One region of the Vibrio pelagius genome, then DNA from elsewhere that is predicted to be linked to it. Evidence: riboswitches for the same ligand, from Rfam matches in the RefSeq annotation. Region 1 holds a riboswitch; each other region holds the start of a gene.
The links. Region 1 has a riboswitch for thiamine pyrophosphate ahead of thiB (thiamine ABC transporter substrate binding subunit). Riboswitches for the same ligand answer to the same signal wherever they lie in the genome.
Positions count from the first base shown of each region.

Region 2: linked by a shared signal. The riboswitch ahead of thiD (bifunctional hydroxymethylpyrimidine kinase/phosphomethylpyrimidine kinase) and the one ahead of thiB (thiamine ABC transporter substrate binding subunit) in region 1 are both predicted to bind thiamine pyrophosphate.
Region 3: linked by a shared signal. The riboswitch ahead of thiC (phosphomethylpyrimidine synthase ThiC) and the one ahead of thiB (thiamine ABC transporter substrate binding subunit) in region 1 are both predicted to bind thiamine pyrophosphate.

Region 1 is NZ_AP025503.1:2,806,682-2,809,961, forward strand. It holds gene thiP (thiamine/thiamine pyrophosphate ABC transporter permease ThiP) at 1-614, opposite strand, end outside; gene thiB (thiamine ABC transporter substrate binding subunit) at 685-1,677, opposite strand; TPP riboswitch at 1,730-1,849, opposite strand; gene vsple_RS12405 (flavin prenyltransferase UbiX) at 1,893-2,516, opposite strand; gene mpl (UDP-N-acetylmuramate:L-alanyl-gamma-D-glutamyl-meso-diaminopimelate ligase) at 2,556-3,280, opposite strand, start outside.
Region 2 is NZ_AP025504.1:1,291,450-1,294,729, forward strand. It holds gene vsple_RS19805 (ABC transporter substrate-binding protein) at 1-1,059, shown strand, start outside; TPP riboswitch at 1,288-1,399, shown strand; gene thiD (bifunctional hydroxymethylpyrimidine kinase/phosphomethylpyrimidine kinase) at 1,503-2,363, shown strand; gene vsple_RS19815 (ABC transporter ATP-binding protein) at 2,353-3,132, shown strand; gene vsple_RS19820 (ABC transporter permease) at 3,185-3,280, shown strand, end outside.
Region 3 is NZ_AP025503.1:3,116,998-3,120,277, forward strand. It holds gene thiC (phosphomethylpyrimidine synthase ThiC) at 1-1,563, opposite strand, end outside; TPP riboswitch at 1,722-1,820, opposite strand; gene crcB (fluoride efflux transporter CrcB) at 1,887-2,270, opposite strand; gene vsple_RS13930 (multicopper oxidase family protein) at 2,380-3,280, opposite strand, start outside.

The DNA.
Region 1 (3,280 bases):
GCAAAACTGGTAAAGCAGAGCATAAAGACTAAACCACACACATGCGGCAGCTGCTGCTTAAGGCGCGGCCATTCAACCCACTTAAATTTATCCCAGTGACTCATTCCAAGGTGTGCACATAACTTGTGTTGCTCAACCGGAACCGTATCTAAAGCTTGTAACAACAATCGACTTGCATAAGGCAGATTGAAAAAGACATGCGCAAGCAAAATGCCATTCAACCCATAGATAGAAAATGGCAAGTCCATATCAATAGCTTGAAGCAGTTTCGCCAGCCAACCACTATTACCATAGATGGCCAAAATACCAAATACGCCGACCAATACTGGCAGAACCAAAGTGGAAGCAAACAGCCTTAGCAGTAGGGAACGACCTGGGAATTGGCGGCGAGATAAGGCATGTGCCACAGGAACCGCAAATACAACGCTCAATAACATGGATAGCGTTGCTTGATAAAAACTGAATTTGGTAACGTGCCAGTAATATGGATCAGACCATACTTGGCTGATATCAAGAGAAGGGGCATTGCTTAGCAATGCCCCTACTGATGAAACCACAAAGGCGGTAATGGTCAACGCGACCCAAATACCCACCTTAGGTGTATTCTTTAACATAAAGAGTGATTATCTCGATGTTGAGCCTCTAATGGGAATAGAGGCTCAATGCCCAACATCGGGCTCTTAATTAAAAAGTCAGGGCGTTTTGCCACTCACGAATCCACGGCTTGCGCTTCTCAGCCACTTCTTCAGAAGTGAAGCTTAGGGATTTATTAGGCATCGTCAGCTGTTCAAACCCTTTTGGTAGCTCGACATCCGTCACTGGGTACATCCAGTTGCCCGTTGGCATCGCCGATTGGAATTCGTCACTCAGAATGAACGCCATGAACTCATCAGCTAGCTTCTCATTATCGCTGCCTTTCACTTTTGCAGCCACTTCAACTTGCGTGTAATGACCTTCCGCAAAATCAGCAGACGCATATTTCGTGTCACTCTCAGCGATGATGTGGTAAGCCGGAGAAGTCGTGTATGAGAGCACCATATCTGACTCACCCTCAAGGAACATAGAGTAAGCTTCAGACCAGCCTTTAGTCACAGTAACGGTTTTCTTGGAAAGCTGTTTCCACGCTTGAGTTGCATCGTCGCCATAAACCGACTTCATCCACAGCATCAGACCTTGGCCTGGCGTTGAAGTACGCGGATCTTGGTAAATCACCTTGAGATCGTCACGCTGTTCAACCAACTCTTTCAAGCTCTTAGGTGGGTTTGATAGCTTTTCTGTGTTGTAGATAAATGAGAAGTAACCGAAGTCATAAGGAACAAAGGTGCTGTCATCCCAGCCATTAGGTAGCACTACCGAAGAGGTATCGACACTATGCTCGGCAAGTAGACCCGTTTTCTTCGCTTCCGCCATTAGGTTTTGATCAAGGCCAAGCACCACATCGGCTTTGCTATTGCCACCCTCTAGACGCAAGCGGTTTAGAATTGATACTCCGTCTTCCAGCGCAACAAAGTTCACATCACAGCCACATTTCTCTTCAAATGCTTTCTCTACAGCAGGACGCGGGCCCCAGTCTGCAGCGAAAGAATCATAAGTATATACCGTAAGAGTATTATCGGACGCTAGTGCGGAAAAAGAAGCCGCTGTAGTAACAGCAAGAGTGGTTAATGCAAATTTCACTGGACGCTCTCCGTGGTCTGAGCGGCACAGGCTTGAGGGAGGACAATGGAAACGTACTGCCTAACTCAATTCCTACGCCAGCATTATCTGGTTCAGGTTTACGGGTCCCAAGTTGACACTTGATCTCAGCCACCATTCATTATTTGAATGGTTAGCTCCCCGATGAGTAAGCAGAATTGTAATTGTATTTTAACCAATAAGCTACAAAGTTCGCCTTAATGACGCTGATCGTAGCCCCATCTTGGTACTAAACCCTGCTCTATCCCTAGGTGGTCAAGAATGCGAGCTACCATGAAATCGACAAGGTCATCGATCGATTTTGGCTGATGATAGAAACCCGGAGCCGCTGGCATGATGGTCACTCCCATCGTCGAGAGTTTGTGCATATTTTCCAAGTGTAGCGTCGAGAATGGCGTCTCTCGAACCACTAACAACAACTGACCGCGCTCTTTCATAACGACATCGGCAGCGCGTTCAATCAAGTTATCAGACATGCCGTGAGCTATCGATGCAACGCTTCCTGCTGAACATGGGCAAACCACCATCTGCTTAGGCGCGGCAGAGCCTGAAGCAACAGGAGAGAACCAATCGTCTTTACCGCACACCACCAAACGGTCAGGATCGCAGTTCAGGTATTTGACCAACACTGCTTTGGCCGCATCAGGGCCTGAAGGCAGCTTGAGATCATGTTCGGTCGCTAGCACTACTCTCGCAGCCGACGATATTAACAGGTATACCTTATAATCAGCGGCAAGTAGGCACTCTAATAAGCGCAAGCCGTATGGGGCACCAGAAGCGCCGGTGAATGCGAGGGTAATCGCTTTACTCTGTTTGGTCATGATCTCTTGTACTTCTTAAATCGATTAGAACGCGTGTATTTAACCTTTGGCCGCCAATCCATCAAGCAATTTCTGATGTATACCACCAAAACCACCATTGCTCATCACTAAGATTTGGTCACCCGGTTGCGCTTGCTCAATAATGCTCGTGACTAAAGAATCTAGATCGTCACTGACAATAGCGGGCTGATGACAAGCGTCTGCGACCTCTTGAACCGACCAATCGATGTTATCTGGTTGGAACAAGAAAGTGCGGTCCGCTTGCTTCAACGAATCGGCAAGGGTTTCTTTATGCACGCCTCGCTTCATCGTAGCAGAGCGAGGCTCCAATACGGCGATAATTTTACTGTTGCCTACCTTATTACGTAGGCCACCTAGAGTGAGTTCAATTGCCGTTGGGTGATGCGCAAAATCGTCGTATACCGTAACTCCAGCCACTTCCCCTTTTAGCTCTAAACGACGCTTGGTATTGATAAACTTGGCCAAAGACTCACACGCCAGGTCGGGAGTCACGCCGACATGTCTAGCGGCAGCGATCGCCATCAAAGCATTATTGACGTTGTGATCCCCCACCAACGGCCATTCAACCTGGCCGACACATTCACCTTGGAACAACACGTTGAACTGCGAGCCATCTTTGACTCGCTTTTCAGCACGCCAATCCGCCTCTTCACCCGCAAATTCCGTTTCACTCCAACACCCGCGAGACAATACATCCTCAAGAGCACGATCCTGTTGAGGAGCAAAAATTCGCCCATTGCCCG
Region 2 (3,280 bases), on a different replicon from region 1:
AACTCGGTGAGCCGAGGTCTGTTCTTACTCATTGATGAGTTTTCTGTGGTCGACGAGTACACCTTACGAATTCGCTCCAAACGTTTGTCTCATTATCTGCCAAGGCTGATGGCGCATGGTGCGCTATCGGTTTCCAAATTGAACAGCTACGGTACGATAGTCGGAAGTGGAGCGTTTCGATTGGTAGAGCAAACCGATTACCGAACGCTACTTACTGCGTCTCCTCATTATCACGGCTATCGACCTTGGCTAGATGGCGTAGAAATCTGGAACATGGGCTTATCTGCAAATGACTTTCAAATGCATTGCGATATTGTGCATGGCAGCTCTGCCCCGGATATTGCTGATGAATTCACACAGGTACAACAGTGGGAAGAGGGCTGTATCTACGCTTGTTTAAACAGTGCAAACAACGCATGGATGAAGTTGGCAAATCATCGTCGATACATCCAACAGTTGCTGCAATCCTTGCCGATGAATGGTGTGAGAGACACTATGATTTATCGACGAGCCTCAGGAATGACAAGCCTTGAACCCTTAAAACTTGGTAAAGCAGTGGACTTGTCTTTCGCGAATCAGGTACCGCTGGAGGTGTTAACTTATCAGCTGCCTGGGCATATTGAAGCGGCTGAAAACATCACTGATTTGCTATGTCAGCATGGCTTAAACTCAAACCTTACCGTGCTGCCATACCCTGAATTTGACCAAGTAGAACGACAATCGAGTGCGGATATTATTGTTTCTGGTGAGGTGTTTGGTGAACATAAAGAGAGTTCCTGGCTCGGATGGTTGTTGTGCACTAACACCGTGACGGCGACTCTGAATAAGCAATCAAAGACTTGGTTCGAACAGCAAGTCTTTGATAATTTGGCTCAATCTGATGAAAGTAAGCGTGTACAAGGTTATCAGCGAATTGAGCGCGAATTGATTCGAAAAGCGATCTATATTCCTCTTTTTCAATGCGCGCAAGATATGAGAATCTCTCATAAAGTGAATGCGATGGATCTTCTTACTAATGGCTGGATCGACTTCAATCAGGTTGTCTTTGAAGGCCGCTAAAGGAGAACAAATCTAGAATAGATAAAGTCGTTTGCCGTTATTGGCGAGGTAGAAACCGAATTGAGGCGCGCAACGACGAGCTCGAAGTGTTGATTAAAGATAAGAGATAAAAAGTGAACAACGCAAAATACCTGACGAATTTGCGCACAAAAACGATTTCGTTCACGCTTTAGTAAATAATAATCTGCAAAATGATTACCTCACTCTCAAGAGTGCTGTTAGTATGGATGCAAATAGTCGGGGGGCAATTACACCATGTTGTATTTGCTGAGATCGAATTTCGAGACCCGTTGAACCTGATTCAGTTAGTACTGGCGTAGGGAACTATTGATACTAAAACCTATGCGGTACCGACTTTCATTCCATCGATCCTTCGATCTCTGGTGCCTGCCATCTCGGTTTTAGTTCAGTTCTCCTGCGTCTTTTAGATGGTAGGAGCGACCATGACACAGCATTCCAGCACCCAAATCGACATTCAGTCCATTTCTTCAAGCACTCCAATTGTGTTAACCATTGCGGGTTCAGACAGTGGCGGCGGCGCGGGTATTCAAGCCGATATCAAAGCCATGTCTGCGACCGGTAGTTTTGCATGTTCAGTGATCACTGCAATCACGTCGCAAAATACACAAGGCGTTTCCGCCATCTTTCCGATTCCATTAGATCATGTTGCAAGCCAGCTTGATGCAGTATTCAGTGACCTGAACGTCGTTGCGGTCAAAGTCGGCATGTTGGCAGATTCAAACATCATCAAGGTTGTAGCGGATAAGATTAAGCAGTATCAACCCAAACATCTGGTTATTGACCCAGTAATGGTTGCGACCAGTGGCGACTTGTTGCTTGAGCAGTCAGCCATCAGTACCTTGAAAGAAACGCTTATTCCACTTGCCGACATCATTACACCTAACTTGCCGGAAGGCGCTGCATTGACTGGGAAACCTGTTCCTGAAAGCGAAGCCGACATGCAAGATATGGTTGAAGAACTTCGCGCGTTGGGTGCGAAAGCAGTGCTGTTGAAAGGTGGCCACTTAGAGCAAGACGAAAACAGCAATGACCTAATGATTTTGCCAACAAGCACTGCTCTCATCAGCGCAAAACGCTTCCCAACCAAGAACACTCACGGAACGGGATGCACGCTTTCTTCGGCTATTGCCTCTTACCTTGCGCAAGGGAATGAGCTGACTCAATCCGTTGAGCTTGGTAAGCGCTATATCTCGGAAGCGATTGCCCACGCAGATCAATTAAATGTCGGTCAAGGGCACGGACCTGTGAATCACTTCTACGCAGGTCATGCTGATGTCCGCTAAATCCCTTGGCGTTGAAATCACCAGTGCCAGCATTCGTTATCTCGATAACCAACAGCCGACGTTACAAGGCCTGAGCTTATCGATTCCTGCATCTCAATGGACCGTGTTATTGGGCAGAAGTGGCTGCGGGAAAACGACCATTTTACGTTATCTCGCTGGTCTATTGGGTGAGAGCATCGAGTGGCAAGGTGTCGTGAAGACGAGTGATGGTCAATCGCTAGAGGGCAAGGTTGCTTACATGGCACAGCAAGATCTGCTGCTGCCTTGGTTATCGGTGATTGATAACGTATGTCTAAGCCATCGCTTTACTGGGAAAGACACCCAAAGCTTGGAAAGTACTTTAAGCGATGCAGACAACCACGCAAGAGCTTTGTCTTTGCTGAAATCGGTTGGGCTTGCTGATTATGCTCACGCTATGCCACAACAACTGTCTGGTGGCATGCGTCAACGTGTTGCGTTAGCGCGAACGCTTATGCAAGACAAACCTATCGTATTGATGGATGAGCCTTTCTCCGCGTTAGATGCGGTAACAAGGCACAAACTGCAAACCTTAGCGGCTCACTTGCTACAAGATAAAACCGTGGTCTTGATTACTCATGATCCACAAGAAGCGGTGCGCTTGGCACACAACCTTTACGTGTTGCAAGGCTCACCCGCATCTGCTCAATCACTGCAAGTTCCGACAACATTGCCTCCAAGAACCCTAGATGGTCAGTGCGCGAGCATTCAGCAGAAAATATTAGAGCAGTTGGAGCAAGACTATGCATAGTTCCCAAGCGCTAGCCAAGCCTCAATCGGCATCGAACTATAAGAATCACTCTATGAGCCCGTTACTGCGTGTCGTGATAAGTACTGTAATTATTCTGGGTCTGTGGCAGTTGGTGGTTGTGGTGTTTGAAATGCCGAGCTTTATTTTG
Region 3 (3,280 bases), 310 kb from region 1:
GTCACCAGCATGAGCGGCAAGCTTGTAGGTAATCAGACCGGTTTTAACGTCTTCTTTGTTTGGTAAGCCTAAATGCTCTTTTGGTGTTACATAACAGAGCATGGCACATCCGTACCAACCAATCATGGCCGCTCCGATGCCTGAAGTTATATGGTCATATCCCGGTGCAATATCCGTCGTCAGTGGACCAAGAGTATAAAACGGCGCTTCATGGCAATGTTCAAGCTGCTCGTCCATGTTCTCTTTGATCATATGCATAGGCACATGACCAGGGCCTTCAATAATGACCTGAACATCGTATTCCCAAGCAATTTTAGTTAACTCGCCTAGCGTGCGAAGCTCGGCAAATTGCGCTTCATCATTAGCATCAGCAACAGAGCCTGGACGCAAGCCATCACCTAACGATAGAGCAACATCGTATTTAGCACAGATCTCACAGATCTCTCTGAAGTTTGTGTATAGAAAGCTTTCTTGATGATGAGCCAAGCACCACTTAGCGATAATTGAACCACCTCGCGAGACGATACCGGTTACGCGTTTCGCAGTCATTGGTACATAACGAAGTAGTAAGCCAGCATGAATCGTAAAGTAGTCAACACCCTGCTCAGCCTGTTCAATCAAAGTATCACGCATCACTTCCCAGTTTAGGTTCTCAGCAACACCATTAACCTTTTCTAGAGCTTGATACATAGGAACCGTACCAATCGGCACTGGGCTATTACGCAGTATCCATTCGCGCGTCTCATGAATGTTTCGCCCAGTAGAGAGATCCATCACGGTATCGCCACCCCAACGAGTTGCCCATACTAGCTTCTCAACCTCTTCCTCAATAGAAGATGACACGGAAGAGTTGCCGATGTTTGCATTAACCTTTACCAGGAAGTTTCGACCAATGATCATTGGTTCAGATTCTGGGTGGTTGATATTGGAAGGGATAATTGCGCGACCTTCAGCGACCTCTCTGCGAACAAATTCAGGAGTAATGTCTTTAGGCAGGTTAGCCCCAAAGCTTTGACCTGGATGTTGCTGAGTTAATACTTCATCACGGTACTGAGCTCTTCCCATGTTCTCTCGCAGAGCGATGTATTCCATTTCTGGGGTAATGATTCCTTTACGAGCATAATGCATTTGAGTAACACATTGGCCATCTTTAGCACGTCGAATACGTGGTAGATTACCATAACGAAGCTCATCTAAGGTTTCATCTTCTAGGCGCTCTTTGGTGTAAACCGAGCTCACGTCATCGAGTAGTTCGGTATCGGCTCGCTCTTCAATCCAGCCCTCTCTCAGCTTCGGTAAGCCGTTATAAAGATCGATCTCATGCTCTGGGTCTGTATACACACCCGAAGTGTCATAAACGCGAATAGGCTCATTCGGCTCAAAGATAGGCGCTTCTTTGGTGCCACCTATTAGGCTATCGGCTAAAGAGATTTCGCGCATAGGGACACGAATATCGGCACGAGAGCCTTCAACGTAAACCTTGGTTGAATTTGGGTACGGTTGTACCGAGAGAGTTTCTATAAACTGTTTTGCTTCCAGTCTCGCTTGCTTGCGATTCGACATAGCATTTTTCCTTGCTTCGTTATTCTAGATAATAAATTCGGATAAAAATGCTTGGCGGAAAGATGCGACAAGAGGGGCTGAACATAGGTATACCCAAATTGGGCAAAAGCGGCCTAATGTTTAGCTTAATGATAGGTCTGCTAGAGAGAATTCCAGCAAGGATATCTTCTCTTGTTCCCTTCGCAGGTATTAACCTGATCAGGTTCAACGGATCCCGAATGAACGGTCTCAGCCTTATGGCACTCCGACAAGTGAATTTAGTATATAAAATCGGCTTGGTTAAACCAAGCCGACCTGTGTGATTTTGATACGAATTTAGAGAACTAACTCTTAATTAGCAACTGAAAGCCAATCCAAGCTGCAGAAATACTCAATACCACATTTAGTAGCACATTAAGCCCCATCTTGAAAAAAGCGCCCTGTTGCATCAACAACACGTTATCCATAGAGAAGGTGGAGAATGTCGTTAATGCACCTAGAAAGCCTAACCCAATAATCTGACGCCATGGTTCGGTTGCTACCATCTCATTCTCGAATGCAGCGATCAGTAGGCCCATAATAAATGAACCGACGACATTCACTGTCAGAGTGCCGTACGGAAAGCCACGCCCCAATAGCACCACACACAACTCAGAAATTAAATAACGAGAACATGCACCAAATGCACCACCGATAGCGATAAACCCCAAAATTGAAAACTGACCCATAATTCCCCCACATAAGACTTAAGGATATTCTAGCCTCACTCAATTTTTTTTCGAGAAAATTTGTGAATAAATTCCTTGGACACATTTCAACATCAAAACGTTACAGCTGTCACTTTACTTCAATGTAACCCATTAAACCTGTCTTCATATGTTCAATAACATGACAGTGATACATCCAACGCCCCGGGTTATCAGCAACGAAAGCAGCCTTAGCACTCCCATTCTTACCAAGCAGAACAGTGTCTGTATGGAATGGCTCTTCGACTTTCTTACCATCCAGCTCAAGTACGGTAAAGGTATGGCCATGAATATGGATCGGGTGGTGATACTGAGTCACGTTCTTGAGATCGAAAATGTATGTCTTTCCAAGCTCTAACGTCGCAAGTGGCTCAGGTATATTACCCTTACTCATCCCTTCCCATGCGCGCTTGTTCGTCAGCCAGAATTTAGGCATCGACTTGCCATCTTTTCCTGCCGGACTGATCGCCCCCTCCCACTCAAACAAAAAATCGATTTCAGTAGCATTATCGAGATCTAGATTAGGAACCGGGTTGAGTGGTAAAGAAGGTAATACCTGCTCGGATGGCAAGTTCGAGTCCACGACTTCTAATGAACATAATGAAAATGGAAAACGTCCTTTCATCTGCAAGACATTTATAGTAGTACCTTTAGTCGGAGCCACAAATCCAATATCCACTCGCATGCCCGGACCAACCTTATGTTGCGTCAGTCGATAAGGCGTCTTTACAGGGTTGCCATCAATAGCAATAACCCAAGCCTCCACACCCTCGACCGCAATAGGATAAGTAATAGTGTTGTCGACATTAGCGATTCGCAGACGTGTTGTCGCGTTTTGCTTAATCAGGTATTTCGGCTCATGAACACCATTCACACTACTCCATTCCCCAGGGGTACCCATACGAGCACTCATTCTTGGAATCATCAGATCCTTCCACTGTCCTTGCTTATCAAGATGCCAATGTTTAAGCATCAGGGGTAACTCTTCATCA